DNA from 3 places in the Levilactobacillus yonginensis genome. Region 1 is predicted to be linked to each of the others. Evidence: predicted binding sites of a transcription regulator. Region 1 holds the regulator's gene; each other region holds the start of a gene.
What was found. The regulator LexA, encoded in region 1, represses DNA repair genes until DNA is damaged. The targets are predictions, from matches to a motif close to CNAACANNTGTTNG.

Region 1 (5,916 bases):
CAATGGCTAGCAAGGTCAGCCGCCAGTCGATCAAGGTCATCATGGCAATCAACGTGGTCCCACCAGTGATGATGGCATCCGCAAACTGCAGAATCCCCCCACCAGCAACCCGTTGAATAGCCTCCAAGTCGTTCGTTGCGTGCGCCATGAGATCCCCGGTCCGATACTTCTGGTAAAAGACCCGGTCCATCTTCATGAAGTGGGCGAATAGCCGATCCCGCAGCAATTGCTCAAGTCGGGCAGCACCACCCCAAATGGCATTTCGCCAAATGTACCGGGTACCGTACTGGGCGAGTGCTGCGAGCGTGACCCACAGTAAATCGATCATGAGTAGCCGGCCCGTCATGGTCTGCCCGTGAATGCCGTCCACCATGTTCCCGATGATTCTGGGGGGGACAATTGCAATAATGGCCGTTAATAATAAGCCGAGCACGCCCATCAGGTAACGACGCCATTCTAGGCGAAAGTACCAGGCAAGTTTCTTAAAAATACTCACGAACATCCCTCCTTAAAAAATTAGAATATGATTAAAATATAGCACAGACTAATATAGTTTACAGATATTTTCATAAAATACAACAAAAAAGACTCACCCCGCTGGAAACGGTGATGAGTCTAAGAAGTAAAGCAGCCCTTACTTTTTGTTTGCGTTTTGCTGCATCGCATTCATCATTTGATGTAACTTACGTTGTGAAGGCTTTTGTCCCATTTGTAACATCATTGCTCGTAATTGATCTTCGTTGATCGGTGGATTCTTCTTCAAGTAGTTTTCCATGTACTTACGGGCGCCGTAGAAACCTGCGGCAGCACTGGCCAAAGCGACCACGATGAGGATTAAGATCCATATCCAAGTGTGCAAATCGATTCCCCTCCTTCTTCGAAACGTCATTCAATACATAATTTTACACAAATTTAACGCAAATTAAAAGAGCGAATCCCTAATTGGGAGTCGCTTTCCTAATTAATCGTCCCGCAGACCCTTTTTCCGTTGAACTTCTCGAACCTTTTCAGGGGTCACTTCTTCGCCTTGGTCGTTATAGACCTGCATCATTTCAACCTGGCTCTTGAAGCTTGCTCTAAACAGTTTAAGATACTGTTTACGTAACTTGGCCCGTTCTGCCGTTTCAGCAGGCGTGAGCCCTTCGCCTTTCGCTTTGTGGGCGAGTTCATTAATCCGGACTAATAAGGTGTCCATCGTTGGTTCTGCCATGAACAAACCTCCTTTATTTACTTGACCCATTGTAGCGGGTCGTACCACTTGTTTTCAAGCCATGACCTATCATATCAGGGTTATTTTCAGATTTCAACTGGTTTAACCGAACATCTGTTTGAAAATGTTCGCTACCTATGCTACACTCTAACTAAACTATAAATCGAATGACGAACGAGGTGGCAGTAAAGATGAGTAAAGCATCAGAAAGCAAACAAATGGCCGTTCTTCGTTTCATCTGGGAACGGGTCAATGAAAAAGGATATCCACCAACCGTCCGCGAAATTGGTGAAGCCGTAGCTCTCTCTTCAACCTCTACGGTCCATGGTCACATTGCCCGTCTGGAAAAGAAGGGGCTCTTGACTAAAGATCCGACGAAACCCCGGGCTTTGGAAGTCACAGCAGCTGGTTTGGAAGAACTGGGCGTTCACGAACAACAGACTAAGATTCCCGTTCTAGGAACGGTTACAGCTGGCGAGCCAATTCTGGCTGTTCAGGAAGCTACTGACTACTTCCCAGTTCCTCCAGAATTTGAAAATGATGATGATCAGTTGTTTATGTTGACGATCCGTGGCGAAAGTATGATCAACATTGGTATTTTAAATGGTGATCAAGTGATTGTTCGTCGCCAACAGTCAGCCGACAATGGCGACATTGTCATTGCCATGACTGAAGATAATGAAGCAACCTGCAAACGGTTCTTTAAAGAAGCTGATCATTTCCGGTTACAACCCGAAAATGACACAATGGCGCCAATTATCTTAAATCACGTTAGCATCTTGGGCCGAGTTGTTGGGCTTTTCCGCGACGACGTTCATTAATCTTCTGTAAAGTAAATGAGGTCGAGATAATATCTCGGCCTCATTTTTAATTTAGGCTATCAACTCAATGACGTTCTTAAATCACTTTTCCTGAATAGTGACTCTCCGGAAGCGTGGAGAAATCGTACGTGGCTAAAGAACCTGCCTCTCGTAAGTAGGCGTGTAACCCTTCGGCAATCATCAGATTCAGAATTGTATCCTTCTCATGTAAAATTACGACGGGTTTCTTGCTGTGGAAGGCATATCCAATTTCAAAAGCCGTTCCTGAGTCTACCTGGTCCCCCACAAAATCCACCAAAGCAACGACAACGTCGGCCTGGTCAATTTGATGAACATCCATTTCAAAGGTCTGTGTGGCCCATTCAGGGGTTCCCATGGTTAGCCCAGGAATCTCACTCAACCGAGGGCTGAAGACATTCGCTACGGCTGGGTTAGCTGCTAAGGCTTTTTCCACCCGTTCGATGCGGGCAATCTGTTCGTCATCAAAGAATGGTCCTGCTAAATATACGTTAGTCACACTAATCTCCTCATTTCTCTCTCGAATAGCCCTATTATACTGGAAAAGTTAACGCTTGGCGACCTATTTAAAATTAATATTCGGTTATAATTCACATTATTCGAAAAAGAAAAGATTACTCACCTTATTATTCGACTTTTCACAAATGACCAGGCAACCATTCAAACAATAATTATTTCATGCTATACTTAGCTTAAGACACGTAACTTGGGGGGATTCACCTATGATTCTTGGTTTTGTTATTTTTGGTATTTTTTTAGCAGTCATTGCTATTTTCTCAATGGCCACGGCTATCCAGCACCATGATTCACCAATTGGGGCTGCCATTGTTTTGACAATTGCTGTTGTCTTAACGGGTGTCTCGATTTGGAAGCTACCCTACTGGTCGAGTAATCACCAGTCTACGAATACGGAAAGTTCCAGTAAGAGTGCTAGCCTAGCCTCTAGCCACCCCTTCACTTCATCCAATAGTACAACCAGTCAGTCCCAAAACGAAGAGACCGTTCGAAAGCAACTCAATAAGTCATTGCATAAACTAGGACCAGTTACGTTTAATCAAAAAACTAAAACGTACGTCTTAACCATTTCGAATTCGGACCTTGTCAAAACTATCAAGGCCCTGGAGAAGGACCCCAGTCAGGCTAAGCAAGCTAAGTGGCCTAAATTTGTCAGCAACTTCACGCAAACCAGCCAGTCCTTAGAAAAAGCACTGGGTAAGGGTTACTCTCTGACCCTTGGTCTGAAAGGACAATCACCCGTGCTTGTCTTCAAAGATGGCTACGTTACCAAGAATGAATTTGAATAAATGCAAAAGGACGCCGGATTGGCGCCCTTTTATTTTTGAACTCTATATTGCCGTTGCTCATTTAAGCGGCCGGCTAAATAGTATTTGGCTGATTCCTCACCAAGTGCCAATCGCTGATCCCTACCAGTGGTATCAAGTCGTTGATTAAAGATTTCTTCATATTCAGCCACGGAAACCCGTCGCCGTTTGGCCAACAGTTGGCTAATAGCTGATTCGTCGTAACCCTGCTGATAATCAGGTTGTACTCGACCACTAAAGAATTCACCCTCCGCACCGGAACCATAGCTAAAGAACCCAATTTGCTGGCCAGCGCTTAAGTTTCCGTGCCGAAGAAGTGAAAGAAAGCTTAGGTACAAAGACCCAGTATAAAGATTCCCAACGTTGCGATTATCTTCCTGACTCGCCTCAAACGCTGCAGTCAGCTCCGCTTGATGGCCTGGCGTGGCCTCTGGCAAAATTTGCCGCAACCCCTTGCGACCCATCTTGGTAAACGGAATATGGAAAACAAACGCATCAAAATCGGCAATCTTGCGGGACGTTTGTTGTTGATAGTCCGCCCACACCGTCTTAAAGAAGTCTAAGTAAACGTTCGTTGAATACTTACCATCGACTAGGGCTTCTGTCCGATAAACCGGTCGCCAAAAATCCATCACGTCTTCGGTGTGATAACTGCTGACTGCATCGAGCGCTAGGATTTGCGGATTAGCCGTCACTAAGAATGCCACTGCACCGCCACCTTGCGTGACCTCACCGGCCGTTCGCAACCCATATCGCGCAATGTCAGCACCCACAACCAATACTTTGGCGTTGGGATGGACGCGAACATAATCCGCCGCAAGTTGTAGCCCTGCCGTGGCACCATAGCAGGCTTGTTTAATTTCCACCGCCCGGGTCGTTTGTGGCAAATCCAAGAGGTGCGCTAAATAAACGGCAGTCGCCTTGGAATTATCGATACCGGATTCAGTTCCAAACAATACCATGGCAATATCTGATTTAATTGCCGGTGTCATAAACTGACTAGCAGCGTTTGCGGCCATCGTCACAACGTCCTGGGTTGGTGGGATCACTGCCTGTTTGGACTGACCAATCCCAATCAAGTATTTATTAGGATCATCATGCCGAGCGTGGGCTAAATCAGTCATATCCAGATACATTCCTGGCGTATAAAATCCTATTTTATCAATACCAACCGTCACCGTCATGTTGTACTTCCTCCTTGAGGCTAAATCCTCACTAATTAATGAAACTACTGTACCATTTTATGACTAGTGAGAGCAAATTTGAGACAATTGCTATATACAACAGTACTGAATCAAATTGCCATCTTTTGACTATTTGCTGACAAATTGTATATCACAACTCTCCTTCTTTGAGCTGCCTCAAGATAGTTTTAAGCTTTTCTTGTTCTGCTGCACTCACAACCGGATAACTTGGATCTAACTCACGCAACCGTTCAACTAAAATATTGGAAACAATTAGTCGGGCCACTGCCTTGTCATCAGCCGGAATTAGGTACCAAGGTTGCTTCTTGGTAGACGTATGTTCCAGCATCTTGGTATAGGCAATTTGATAGTCCTGCCAAAACGTTCGCTCGGTCATATCACTTGGCGAGAACTTCCAATTTTTGCTAGGAATTTCGATTCGTCGTTCAAACCGCTTGGTCTGTTCCTCCTTAGATAGATGGAGAAAGAATTTAATCGTCACAAACCCTTGGTGACGCAAATACTTTTCGTAATTGCGCAAGTCACCATATCGTTTTGCAAAGAACCGGTCATCAACATCCGCTAATTTTGTAATTCCTGGGAGATTCTGACCCAGAATGATTTCCGGATGAACCCGACTAATTAGGACATCTTCATATTGCGAGCGGTTAAATACCCGAATTTCTCCTCGCCTTGGCAATTCCTGATTTATTCGCCACAGGAAATCATGATCCAATTGAAGATGGGTCGGTTGCTTAAAACTCACTACACTAGTTCCCGCGGGATTTAATCCGCTAAACACGTGTCGAATAAGACCGTCCTTACCAGCCGTATCCATCCCCTGTAAAATAATGATGACCCCTGCCTGTTGTTGGGAGTAAAGCCGACTTTGTAGGTCACTCAACGCGGCTACGTTAGCCTCTATAGCGTTGTTGATGACGCTGGTCTCAGGAACGCGACTAGCCTTAGTTGCCAGCTGAGAGAGGTCCACCGACCGCTCTCCCGTATACCGATAACTATTTTCCGTACTCATACGCATCATCTCCTATTGCCCTTTACTGTAGCACGCATTAAGAAAAATGACTGTTGAAATCACCCGGAATTGTTTCCGGCCTTAATTTATCGAGTAAAACCGTCGCGTTCTTTCATTGAGCTTGCTATACTAAAGACGTAACAATAATGGAGTCAACGAAAAGGGGCATTCATTTATGAAAAAGTTTACCGCTTATTTTGTTCGTCACGGTCAAACCATGCTGAATCATTACAATAAGGTTCAAGGTTGGGTTGACTCACCACTGACTGAAAAGGGCCGCGCGGATGCGGTTCGTGCGGGGAAACAACTCAGCAACATCAAACTCGCA
Region 2 (5,916 bases), 470 kb from region 1:
ATACGGTTAAGGAAATGGTGGATTGGGTGTTGAAAGACGGTAAAATTTCCGTGGCCGCTTTTCGGGAAAAAGCGGCCATCATGATGAGCTGTAAGCGGGCCATCAAAGCCAATCATCACTTGGACGACCAACAGGCTCGGGCATTGTTAAAGAAATTAGCAACGGCTGAAAATCCGTTCAATTGTCCCCATGGGCGCCCGGTTCTGGTTCACTTTACTGATCAAGACTTGGAAAAACTCTTCAAACGGATTCAAGATCCGCACCACAGCGGTGACGACTGGGGAGAATAGAATCTTTCCAGTTTCGTTAGTCAGTGTGGTACAATTTGTAGAGCAAACATATGTTTTCTTAAAGGAGATTAGACGGACCATGTATGAATACCTCCACGGGACCATTACGGCCGTTTACCCAGACCACGTTGTTATTGATGTTAACGGCGTGGGGTATCTGGTAAATACGGCCAATCCCTACCGCTATCAGGTGGGCAGTGAAGCCACTACGATTTACGTGTACCAAGCCGTTAGTGACAGTGCACAAACGTTGTACGGCTTCGCAGATTTTGCGGAAAAGCAACTCTTTTTGAAGTTGATCAACGTGAATGGTATTGGCCCCAAGAGTGCCTTGGCTATTCTAGCAAATCCGGACCATCAGGGCTTGATGCTGGCTATTAAGACCAATGATACTGGCTTCCTCACGAAGTTTCCTGGTGTCGGTAAAAAAACGGCTGGTCAGATTGTGTTGGATTTGCAAAACAAGTTGGATGATCTGGCACCAGCAGATGATGGCACGCTGTTCACACCAGAAGTGGCAACAACCGATGGCGAGAATCCCCAGTTGGCTGATGCCATTGCAGCGTTGACTGCACTGGGTTACCGGGCGACTGCAGTTAACAAAATTAAACCAAAACTCATGAAATTTGCTGGCGAGTCCACGAACGATTATCTGAGCGAAGGTTTGCGGTTATTAACCAAGTAATGAGGGAAAGGAGGGGCAGTTATGGCGGATGACGAACGAATCGTTTCACCAGAACCTGAAAATCAGAACGAAGATTCCATTGAAAAGTCTTTGCGTCCCCAAACGTTGGCGCAGTACATTGGGCAGGCACCCATCAAGCATGAACTGTCGGTTTATATTCAGGCGGCTAAACAGCGTGAGGAATCGCTCGACCACGTACTGCTATACGGGCCACCTGGTCTGGGGAAAACAACCCTGGCCATGGTGATTGCCAATGAGATGGGTGTGCAGATTCGGACAACCAGTGGTCCGGCCATTGAAAAGCCGGGTGACTTAGTGGCACTCCTAAACGAACTACAACCAGGCGACATTCTCTTCATTGATGAAATTCATCGCTTACCTAAAATCGTTGAAGAAATGTTGTATTCAGCAATGGAAGACTTTTACATCGACATTGTGGTTGGACAGGGGCCAACGGCGCATCCCGTTCATTTTCCCCTTCCACCGTTTACCTTGATTGGGGCCACCACACGGGCCGGCCTACTGTCTTCGCCGTTGCGGGACCGCTTCGGAATCGTTGAACACATGGCATACTATGAGACAGCTGACCTGCAAGAAATCGTGACGCGCTCAGCGGACATTTTTAACACGACGATTGCAACTGAAGGCGCCCATGAAGTGGCGCTGCGTTCACGGGGAACGCCGCGGATTGCCAACCGTTTGTTGAAACGAATTCGTGATTTTGCGGAGGTTTCACCAGATCATTCAACGATTGATCTGGCTATCGTTAATCACGCCTTAAAGTTATTGCGTGTGGATTCAGCGGGCTTGGATTCCACGGATATCAAATTGTTAGAAACGATGATCGATTACTATAATGGGGGACCAGTCGGTCTGAACACGCTGGCAGCCAACGTTGGGGAAGAGACGGAAACGGTGGCTGCAATGTATGAACCTTACCTGTTGCAACGTGGCTACCTGAAACGAACCGCTCGGGGGCGGGTTGTGACCGCCGCTGGGTACGCCCACCTAGGACGTGAGCTTCCGCCGACAGCTAATTCGTAAACGGCACGAGTGATAGCCAATCAACAGTCTCGATGATTTTAGTTACTAACTCGAACTACTTAAGAATTTCTAGAAATAATTGGACGGATTCCCGGTATTCTGGTAAAGTTGTCCAATAGATAGATTATAAAGGGGTGAACGAACGTGTTAGATAGTTTTAACGTTGCCGCAGCAACTGGTGGTTACTCAACGCTGCTCATTTTGGTGGTCTTCTTAGGTTTGATGTACTTCTTAATGTTACGGCCACAACAAAAGCAACAAAAGAAGCACAAGGACATGATGAGCGAGCTTAAAAAGGGCGACCACGTCATTACGATTGGCCGGTTACACGGTGTGATTGATGAAATCAACCAAGCCGACCAGACGGCTACCTTGGATTGCGACGGGATCTACTTGGTCTTTGACCTCCGGGCCATTGCGCAAGTAACTTCCCAAGCACCACAAGCAGTAACTGCCCCAGCTGCTGAAGAAGCAACTAGTGAAGCTGCTACCGAAGATAAGTCAGCAGAAAACAGCACTGACGATACTGCCAGTGACGAAGCTGCTGAAAAAACTGACGACGAATCAGCTAAATAAGGTCAAAAAGTTCGGTCTCTCGGAGACCGTTTTTTTTTCGCTGATTTTTAGGGATAAACAACGTTAGCGGGGGTGGTCATGGGCGCATTTAAAGTCGTGGCTTTAAATTGAGCGAGAAGCCCGCTCTCGGGCTGAAGCGTCCCCACAGCAGGCGCCTGCCCTGACCACCAGAGCGGGTGTTATCAACAAACGGTTGCGTGCCCATTAGTTTTTTAATCAAAACCGTTGAAGGCAAACGGACGTTTGGGTACAATGGGGATAGAAATTTGCTAAGCTGGGAGGTGACCACGGTGGTACCCGCAAAATACACGCAACGAAAGATTATTCATGTTGATATGGATGCGTTCTACGCGTCGATTGAGGAGCGGGACCACCCAGAGTTTAAGGGGCATCCTTTGATTATTGCTCGAGACCCTCGTCGTACGGGTGGTCGTGGTGTTGTGACCACCGCTAATTATGTAGCACGACAGGCTGGGGTTCATTCTGCTATGAATGCTAATGAGGCGTTAAAACTCTCACCCAATGCCACGTTTAAGGACCCGGATTTCCCCCATTACCGAGAAATTTCGGATCAAATTCACGCCATTTTTCATGAATATACGGACAAAATTGAAACCGTTGCTTTTGATGAAGCCTATCTTGATGTGACGGAAAATAAGCACCACATGCATTCGGCAGTTCAGGTTGCCCACGCTATTCAGGTAGAAATTTTTGAAAAGACTCACTTAACGTGTTCAACGGGAATCTCATACAGTAAGTTCTTGGCCAAGGAAGCCTCTGACTTTCGGAAGCCGGTCGGAGTCAGTGTGATTTTGCCGGAAGACGCCCACGATTTTCTCATGGCATTGCCAATTGAGCGGTATCGGGGGGTGGGCAAGAAGACGGTGCCTAAGATGCACGAGCTGGGAATCATGAGCGGAGCGGACCTTTTTCAACGATCACAGCTGGAGTTGATTCACGATTTTGGCAAGTTTGGCTATGTGCTGTATCAACGCGTTCGTGGGATTGATGAGCGACCAGTGGAGTATCTACGAGAACGTAAATCGATTGGCAAGGAACGGACGTACGGCCCACCCCTGACCTCGTTGGGTGAAGTGGAGAACCAGCTGCAGCGCTTAGCGGAAATGGTCGCCGCAACGGTTAAACAAAAGCAACGTCACGGTAAAACCCTGGTATTGAAGTTCCGGGACAGTGAATTTAACACTATTACGAAACGGATTACCCAGGATGACTTCATCGATAACGACGCTCAGGTGTATTATGAACTGGCGCTGGACTTATACCACAGTGTGGCTAAAGATGAGGACCCCGTTCGCCTGCTAGGAATTACGATCACTGGTTTGGCAGCCCAGACGTTTGAAAATTTAAAATTACCGTTATTTGGTCCTAATCGTGAGAAATAGCAGACTTTCTTTGATATTACCCCGTAAAACTTGTATACTGAAACGCGGTATCGACGCGTCTTGGTCGAAAAAACGGATAGAAAACGGGTGAACTATATTGGCCATTGAAACTGCCATTTTAGAAGAAATTAAAAAGTATGAAACGATTATTATTCACCGTCATCAACGCCCAGATCCTGATTGTATCGGGGCTCAATTGGCTTTACGGGATATTTTAAAAGCTAGTTTCCCTGATAAAAAAGTCTTGGCCGTTGGAAAACATTATCCTGGCTTTGACTGGATGGGTCAGGCCGACCAGGACGTGGCCGATGAGGTCTTTCAGGATGCCTTAGTCATCGTGGTCGACACGGCTAACCAGCCACGGGTCGATGACGAACGGTGGCAGTCGGGGAAGGCGGTCATTAAAATTGATCACCATCCCAACGACGATGCCTTTGGTGATCTTCAGTGGGTATTGGACCAAGCGTCTAGTACGTCTGAAATCATTTATGACTGGTACGATGTGAACTCTGCTGAGCTGACTATGCCTGACGATGCGGCACGACTACTGTATGCCGGCATCATTGGTGATACGGGTCGGTTCATGTACCCAGCTACCTCTGCCAACACATTTGCGGTAGCTAGTAAGCTTCTGACCTACAACTTTTCCATGACCGCCGTCAACCAGGCGGAAGATGAAATTTCGCCGGCTATGGCCAAGTTGTCCGCGTACGTTTACCAGAACCTCGAAATTCTGCCTAGTGGGGCAGCGTACCTTAAGTTGACTGATGAAATCGTTGAGTCCTTTGGACTAGCTGCCAAGGATTCAACGTCTGCTGTGGTGCCATTACCCGGCAAGATTACGTCGGTCGTTGCTTGGGCCATTTTCGTTGAATCTAAGGACCAGACGTTCCGCATTCGGTTGCGGTCGAAGGGGCCTTCCATCAATGAATTAGCGAAGAATCACGGTGGGGGCGGTCACGCTCTGGCCAGTGGTGCCACTGCCCACGATCAAGCAGAGATTGACCAAGTTATCCACGAGCTCGATGAGTTAGTGGCTAACGATAAAGGAGAAAATGAATGAGCAAGGATTTTAAAGAATTTAACCTGCAGCCGTATTTGATGACGGCCTTGCACAAGATTGGCTTCGTAAAGCCCACAGCGGTTCAGGAAAAATTAATTCCCATCATCGCTTCGGGCAAGGACGTTGTCGGCCAATCACAGACCGGGAGTGGGAAGACCCATACGTTCCTGTTACCGATTTTTAATCAACTGACTGAAGAGAACCAGGTTCAGGCAGTGATCACGACCCCTAGCCGGGAACTCGCTTACCAAATTCACACAGCGGCAGAACAACTAGCAGCTGAGGCACCTTTTGAAATTCGGATTGGTAATTACGTTGGGGGGACTGATAAGAAGCGGCAGATTGAAAAGCTGCATCATTATCAACCCCAATTGATTATTGGGACGCCTGGTCGGGTCAAGGATTTAATTGACTCACAAGCACTGGATGTGCATACCACACGGCAGTTTGTCGTCGATGAAGCTGACATGACTTTGGACTTAGGTTTCTTAGACCAAGTTGATAAGATTGCTGGCCGGATGCCTAAGAACCTGCAAATGATGGTCTTTTCAGCGACGATTCCCCAACGGTTGAACCCATTCTTACGTAAGTACATGAACCATCCAGTTGTTGAAGAGATTCCAACTGATACCATTATTTCAGACACCATCGACAATTGGTTGATTTCAACCAAAGGTCAGAACAGAAACCAACTGATCTATTCCCTGATTACGATGGGAGAACCTTACCTGGTCTTAATCTTTGCGAATACCAAGACGCGAGTTGAACAAATTCACGACTTCTTGAAGAATCAAGGCCTCAAGGTTGCCATGATTCACGGGGGCATCAAGCCTCGTGAACGGAAGCGGGTCATGC
Region 3 (5,916 bases), 1.7 Mb from region 1:
TTCTGTTTTACTTAAGTTAGAGGCAATCAAGACCCGTCCGTAAAGGTCCAAAACGCCGCTCAACCGCATTTTGAACTGCCCATTAACGCCGTAAGATAATTCAGTTGAATCGGACAGCCAAACCTGATTAGGGGCGGTGGCCGTAAAATTTTGGTTCAAAAGATTATCTTGCATGTACTGTTCTTGTTCCTTGATTCTATGATGCTTCTTGACCCGAATCTGGCATCGAATCCCTAGGTTACCCATAATGCGTTTGACTCGCTTAATGGTAACGTCAAAGGTGATCTGCTCGTCTCGGTTCAGGTTTGATAAAATCTTACCAGCACCGATTGCTTGATGATGTTGTTTAAACCAATATGTGATGCGTTCTTCTAGTAGCTTTTCTTGAGCGCCCCAGACCGTTTCTTGACGGTGGAGGAACTTATTGTAGGCTTGCCGGCTCACGCCGACGTATGACAATAATTTTGTGATGGCACCGTGTTTCCCTTGACTGACCTCGCTGATTGCCCGATATGCCAGTCGATGTTGTTGTTTCACCCCTTGCGCTGAAGTTCCTGATATTTTTTTACAAATTCTTCCAGTAGTTTCATGTCGGCGACCTGACCTTCCAATTGTCGAATCCGTAGATTCGCTTTGTCTAGGTCGGTCACTTCTTTTTGTGCCTTACGGCGCCCACGGTTGTCTCTTAGAACCTCATATCCGCCATCTTTAGCCTTCATAACCCATGAACGAGCCTGCTGATAGGAGACTTGATAATGTTCGGCCGCTTCGCTATATGAGTGCTTGTGTTTGGTAATGAATTCAACGACTTCAATACGCTCTTCCCACGTGGTTTTTCGACTCATTTTCGGGACCTGCTTTCTTGACGGCGACGCCGTCACAGTTTTGTCCCTATTATACTTGGAAACCCAAGTCATTACTTGGGAAAATGAACGTAAACCATACTTCATAGCTAGTTCCTGTGCGGAACCTTCACCGTTCAAAAAGGCATAGATAACCTGTAGTTTGAAGGCACTACTGTAGTGATGATTTTTCTTGGCTTCCCTCAGTCCATCAAGGCCATCACGGTGGTATCGATCTAGCCACTGAGCCACCGTATGCTCACCTAAACCATTTGCTTTTCCAAAGGCTGTACTTGATAGTCCCGAAGCCTCAAATTCGTTAATCAATGCCAGCTTCTCCATGGCACTAAACTTGGCTCTTGGCATACAAAAAATCCCTCCGTCATTGTCAGATGAATTATATTATTTCATCTGACAACCACAGAGGGATCATAACAGGGATGTTATCCCAGTTCACTGCGCTGTTATAGTTGTTTTACACTATTAATGCATTGGCCACAATTATCATGTTACCCCTGAATGTTTTGGGCGGCCAGTCGACCCCTATGTAACGCATTAAAAAAATCGTAACAGACAGTTATCAGGTGAAAAATTAAGAAAATATCTATCAAAAAAGCGAAACCATAATCCACTGTGTTTAAGTGCAGCGGAAATCGGTTTCGCTTTAAAAGTTGAGGAAGCTAGTTGACTAGGGCTAACTTCACAAGTTCATTCTAACACGCGGTGATAGCAAAAGCTACCAAAATTAGACCAATATTGTTATTTTTCTCTAAGAGGATAGTTATTAATGCATGTGAATTTACTAAGCGGATTAGTTTAAGGAGTACGGCGTTTATGGGGTAAGTGTATCTGTGTAGATAACCGCTAAGAAGTGGATTTAAATTAATTGAAATTTCAAATTTTTTTGCGATGTTCGCTTGCAATTGAGAACAAGTGTTCGTATAATAATGACAGTCAAGTGAAAGGGGGTGCTGGCATGGATTATTCGAATGAGCCGCACGGGATGTTTCTCATGATTGATAATAAGTCGTTCTATGCCAGTGTTGAGAGCGTTGAACGGGGACTGAATCCGTTGGAATCGGTTCTGGTTGTGATGTCTGAAGCCGACAACACGGGGAGCGGTTTGGTCTTAGCAGCTTCGCCGATGGCCAAACGCGAGTTCGGAATCAGCAACGTCTCCCGGCAGTACGAAGTGCCGGATGACCCCCGCATTTTAGTGGTGCCGCCGCGAATGAATCTGTACATCCAAAAGAATTTGGCCATCAACCGAATTTTTCGACGGTTTGTGGCGGACGCTGATCTCTTTCCGTATTCAATTGATGAATCAATTTTGGATATGACCAAGTCGTGGCGGCTTTTTGGGAACACGCCAGAAGAGGTCGCCCGCCGGATTCAACTCACCGTACGGCATGAGCTGGGACTCTATACGACGGTGGGAATTGGGGAAAACCCGGTGCAAGCCAAACTAGCGTTAGACCTGCAAGCCAAACACGATAAAGAACTGATTGGCAGGTTAACCTACGAATCATTTGCTGACGGGATCTGGCCGATCACCAATCTGGAAAAGGTTTGGAGCATTGGCCATCGGACGGCGGCGCACCTCAACCGATTGGGCATCCACAGCATGGACGACCTGGCTCACGTGAATCCGTATGAGCTACGCCACGAGATGGGGTTGATTGGGACACAGCTCTTTGCCCTATCCTGGGGAATCGACCGAACGAAATTACGAGAGGTCCGGCCAGCTAAGGAAAAGAGCTGGAGTAACTCTCAGGTTTTACCGCGGGATTATAAGGTCCAGCGTGAAATCGAGTTAGTGATCCGAGAAATTGGACAACAGGTGACTTCACGGATGCGGCACCATCAGCAGCAGGCTGGTAGTATCAGTTTGTTTATCGGCTTTGCTTGGGATGGCCAAGCCGATGACGGTCGGGGTGGGTTGCACCATACGCATCGAATTGCACCGACCGACAATGCGCGAACCATTATCGCAGAACTGTTGCGACTCTTCCGGCAATACTGGGAAGGTCAACCGGTCCGCAACATTGGGGTGGGACTTGCCCGCCTCAGTGTAAGTGGCAGCCTGCAGTTGGACATCTTTCAGGACCCCGAACGGCAACTAAAAAATGATCGCTTTGACCGGGTCATTGACGATCTGCGTGATCGGTTTGGGAAGACCGCGGTGGTACCGGCCAGCAGCTTGATGCGTGGTGGTACCATGATTCGCCGGGCATCGCTGGTGGGTGGCCATAATGGGGGGAATAGTTTTGATTGATTGTCGACAGGAAGCAGCCGTTATTTTGACCAGGCTTGATCCGCTGTTTACCAAACAGTGGCATTGTCGCTATCGCATTGACGTGGTCAATAATCAGTACGGGGCCGAGTTTAATTTCTTTTTGGACATTCGCCGCAAAGACCACCGAGAACGGTCGATTCCGTTACATACGGTCAAGACGACGGACTTAGAAACGTTAGAACGGGTGATCTCGGTGGTTCAAGAGGGGACGCAGCTGACGTTAAATTTCGTTGATTTTGGTCAGGTCCGGTGGCCCTTGAGCCAACGCTGGATTCGTTAAGGAAGTGACGACCCATGGTTCTTCGCCAAGTACACGATGATGATCTCGTGAACAGCTTTTTTAAACGCGACTACCATGACCGGGGCATGTTAAAGTGGGGCGGCTTCTATCTCTCGGACCACACCAGTGCGTTAGCAAAAATGCACGCAGCCGAGCAGGTCGAAGAGCCGCTGCCGAAACAACCGCTATCAGTCGTCAGTGAGCGACTGGCGGAAGCGTGGCGCACGCATCAATCCGTGCACCTGCAGCTGAACGTCATGGATGATAACCAGACGTTGGCGTTGGTCGATGGCATCGTAGTAGGGGTACATGAAGATAACGTGGTGATTCAGCTGGCGTCCGGGCGCTGGCGGGAATTGCCGTTGACAGAGATTCGGTGTGTGAGCAATCAATCGAAGAAGGGTTAAGCGGGCCACTAGGCGGGGAGCTTATGTGGTACGCGTTTTTACAACGTATGTTCGGGGATAGTCAAAGGAGACTGGGATAATATCTGGGTCTCCTTTTTAATAGTCTATTATCCAATTAACTAAGCAGTGGTTTGTTAGATAAGACCCTAGATACGATAACCATCGCAATTGACTATCAACGATTGTATGATGGAGCTAAGCCGAGTATTTGACTGAGCAGTGGTCCGACGCCACCCATTTGCGCTAGAATGAACGTAAACGGGAAGGCGATAACATGGACTTCATTGATTTTGAACCGATTACGTTGCGTCACACGCCGCTGGGAACGCGGAATCAGTTGCCGCGCGAACATGACCGGCAACTGGATTGGGAAAAAATAGCCGCCTTGATTCGAGATAATCACGATGTCATGGCGGTCGTCCAAGCCGGTTTGGCAGAGGATTGGTTAAACACGCAGGGCACGATTTGGGATGAACAGTGGGGGTATTACCGTTATCCCAATGATCCACGCGAACCCGATGATACCGTCTTTTGGGCGGCGTCCACGTGGGCCACACCAGCTATTTTGGTCACGTTTCACAATGAACTGACGAAGGCTTTTGCGTGTTATAAGATTGGCCGCGACCCCGATTTTCACTATTTGGGCCGTGAGCACCTAGGTTAGGGGTAACTAGACATGAAATTAATTGAGACACCGCACGTTAAGCTGACGGTTCAGCGAATGACGCGACGAGAATGTTGGCATGAGCTATTAGGACTCGCCGTTCTAGCAATCATTGGGGTAATTTGGTACAAGTTGCAATAAATAAATAACTGAAACGACCGCTCCCACTCACCGTTAATTCGGCAGGCAAGTCCTGAATGAGTGGGATTTTTTTGTGCATTCAAGGACTGCCGAAAGAACTGCCAGCTGGCCAGCGAGAAAATATTTTGCCGACTTAATAAATAAAGCCGTTTGCTTATTGCCTTTTTTGTTTAATGGGGTGTACTCTATTAGTGGGTGAAGTTCTTTGGCAATTCTTTTTCTAAGCGCTGGTAGTTAGCACTTGGTGACCGTCAGAGAGTCAGCTTAACCTAATTCGTGGGGAGTCCCGCAAGCATCTTGGAACCTAGGCCACGGCCACAGAAAGTAAAGTGATAAGTCAGTCATTTTTTGGTTTAGGCAGCGCTAGTTTTGAAAAATTTAGCATAAATGGAGGGTATCAAGAATGAAAGCAAAAAAGATGATGATTTCAGCGCTCACGGTTCTCAGTGTCGCCGCAATGGGGCTCACCACAATAACGAGTGCCTCTAACACTGCTTTGGCTAAGTCTAAAGCGGCAAAGGTTTTGAAAACAACTACTTATAAGTCTAAACACAAGGTTCACGTCACCGGGGGCTGGATGTATTCAAGTACGAAGTTGACGAAGAAGACCCACCACATGACCAAATACTTATATACCAAGTTTTATGCGACCAAGAAGGTCACGATTCGTCAGGCCAATGGCAAACAAGTTACATACAATTATTTGAAGTCTAAGAACGGCAAAACGAAGGGCTACGTTTCTTCAACTTACGTTTACAACAAGTGGGGTTACGGCAAGTACAGCGTGGCCGCTTACCGGAAGGCCTTCGTGAAGAAGCTTAATGAGTTTCGGGCTAAAGACGGCGCAAAGCCTGTGAAGGAAAATGCCAAGCTGGACAAGATTGCCCAGAAGAACGCTGATCGGATGCGTAAGGAAGGCAAGTCGTTCGAAGGCAAAGTTGAAGGAACGCCACATGCTGGTTGGATTCAAGATAATTACACCAGTAGTAAACAGGACCCAATCCTCGGCTTTGAAAATGGCACACAGTGGGGGCAAGGTATGGCGTTTTCTTGGATGCGAATCACAGACAGATGGCGTGATATCGGTGCCATCCCTCATTTGATGAACCCCGCGCAAACGAAGGTTGGTGTGGGTGGCATGCAGCATGGTCAAGAACTCTATGAATTTGTTCTGCTGTCTCACAATAACTAGGTAAAGGTATCAAGATACATTAATAGACCGAATTTCTGGTATTAGCAAGCGCTTCGCAGCGCTTGTCGACTACCTGAAATTCGGCCTATTTATT

Region 2: the regulator LexA is predicted to act here: its motif matches at 2,828-2,841, upstream of dinB (DNA polymerase IV).
Region 3: the regulator LexA is predicted to act here: its motif matches at 1,769-1,782, upstream of AB3Y94_RS09580 (Y-family DNA polymerase).

The regions. Positions count from the first base shown of each region.
Region 1 covers NZ_OZ061549.1:332,910-338,825, reverse strand. Annotated here, with positions in the region: gene AB3Y94_RS01700 (ABC transporter ATP-binding protein) at 1-496, opposite strand, end outside; gene AB3Y94_RS01695 (YneF family protein) at 635-859, opposite strand; gene AB3Y94_RS01690 (DUF896 domain-containing protein) at 962-1,210, opposite strand; gene lexA (transcriptional repressor LexA) at 1,402-2,031, shown strand; gene AB3Y94_RS01680 (nucleoside 2-deoxyribosyltransferase) at 2,108-2,548, opposite strand; gene AB3Y94_RS01675 (hypothetical protein) at 2,772-3,353, shown strand; gene AB3Y94_RS01670 (hydroxymethylglutaryl-CoA synthase) at 3,383-4,555, opposite strand; gene AB3Y94_RS01665 (PPK2 family polyphosphate kinase) at 4,707-5,588, opposite strand; gene AB3Y94_RS01660 (histidine phosphatase family protein) at 5,764-5,916, shown strand, end outside.
Region 2 covers NZ_OZ061549.1:804,421-810,336, reverse strand. Annotated here, with positions in the region: gene mutL (DNA mismatch repair endonuclease MutL) at 1-290, shown strand, start outside; gene ruvA (Holliday junction branch migration protein RuvA) at 370-975, shown strand; gene ruvB (Holliday junction branch migration DNA helicase RuvB) at 997-2,019, shown strand; gene yajC (preprotein translocase subunit YajC) at 2,164-2,595, shown strand; gene dinB (DNA polymerase IV) at 2,886-3,998, shown strand; gene AB3Y94_RS04020 (bifunctional oligoribonuclease/PAP phosphatase NrnA) at 4,096-5,061, shown strand; gene AB3Y94_RS04015 (DEAD/DEAH box helicase) at 5,058-5,916, shown strand, end outside.
Region 3 covers NZ_OZ061549.1:2,042,462-2,048,377, forward strand. Annotated here, with positions in the region: gene AB3Y94_RS09570 (IS3 family transposase) at 1-537, opposite strand, end outside; gene AB3Y94_RS09575 (helix-turn-helix domain-containing protein) at 534-1,208, opposite strand; gene AB3Y94_RS09580 (Y-family DNA polymerase) at 1,819-3,117, shown strand; gene AB3Y94_RS09585 (hypothetical protein) at 3,110-3,418, shown strand; gene AB3Y94_RS09590 (hypothetical protein) at 3,433-3,825, shown strand; gene AB3Y94_RS09595 (hypothetical protein) at 4,100-4,489, shown strand; gene AB3Y94_RS09600 (hypothetical protein) at 4,502-4,630, shown strand; gene AB3Y94_RS09605 (CAP domain-containing protein) at 5,034-5,822, shown strand.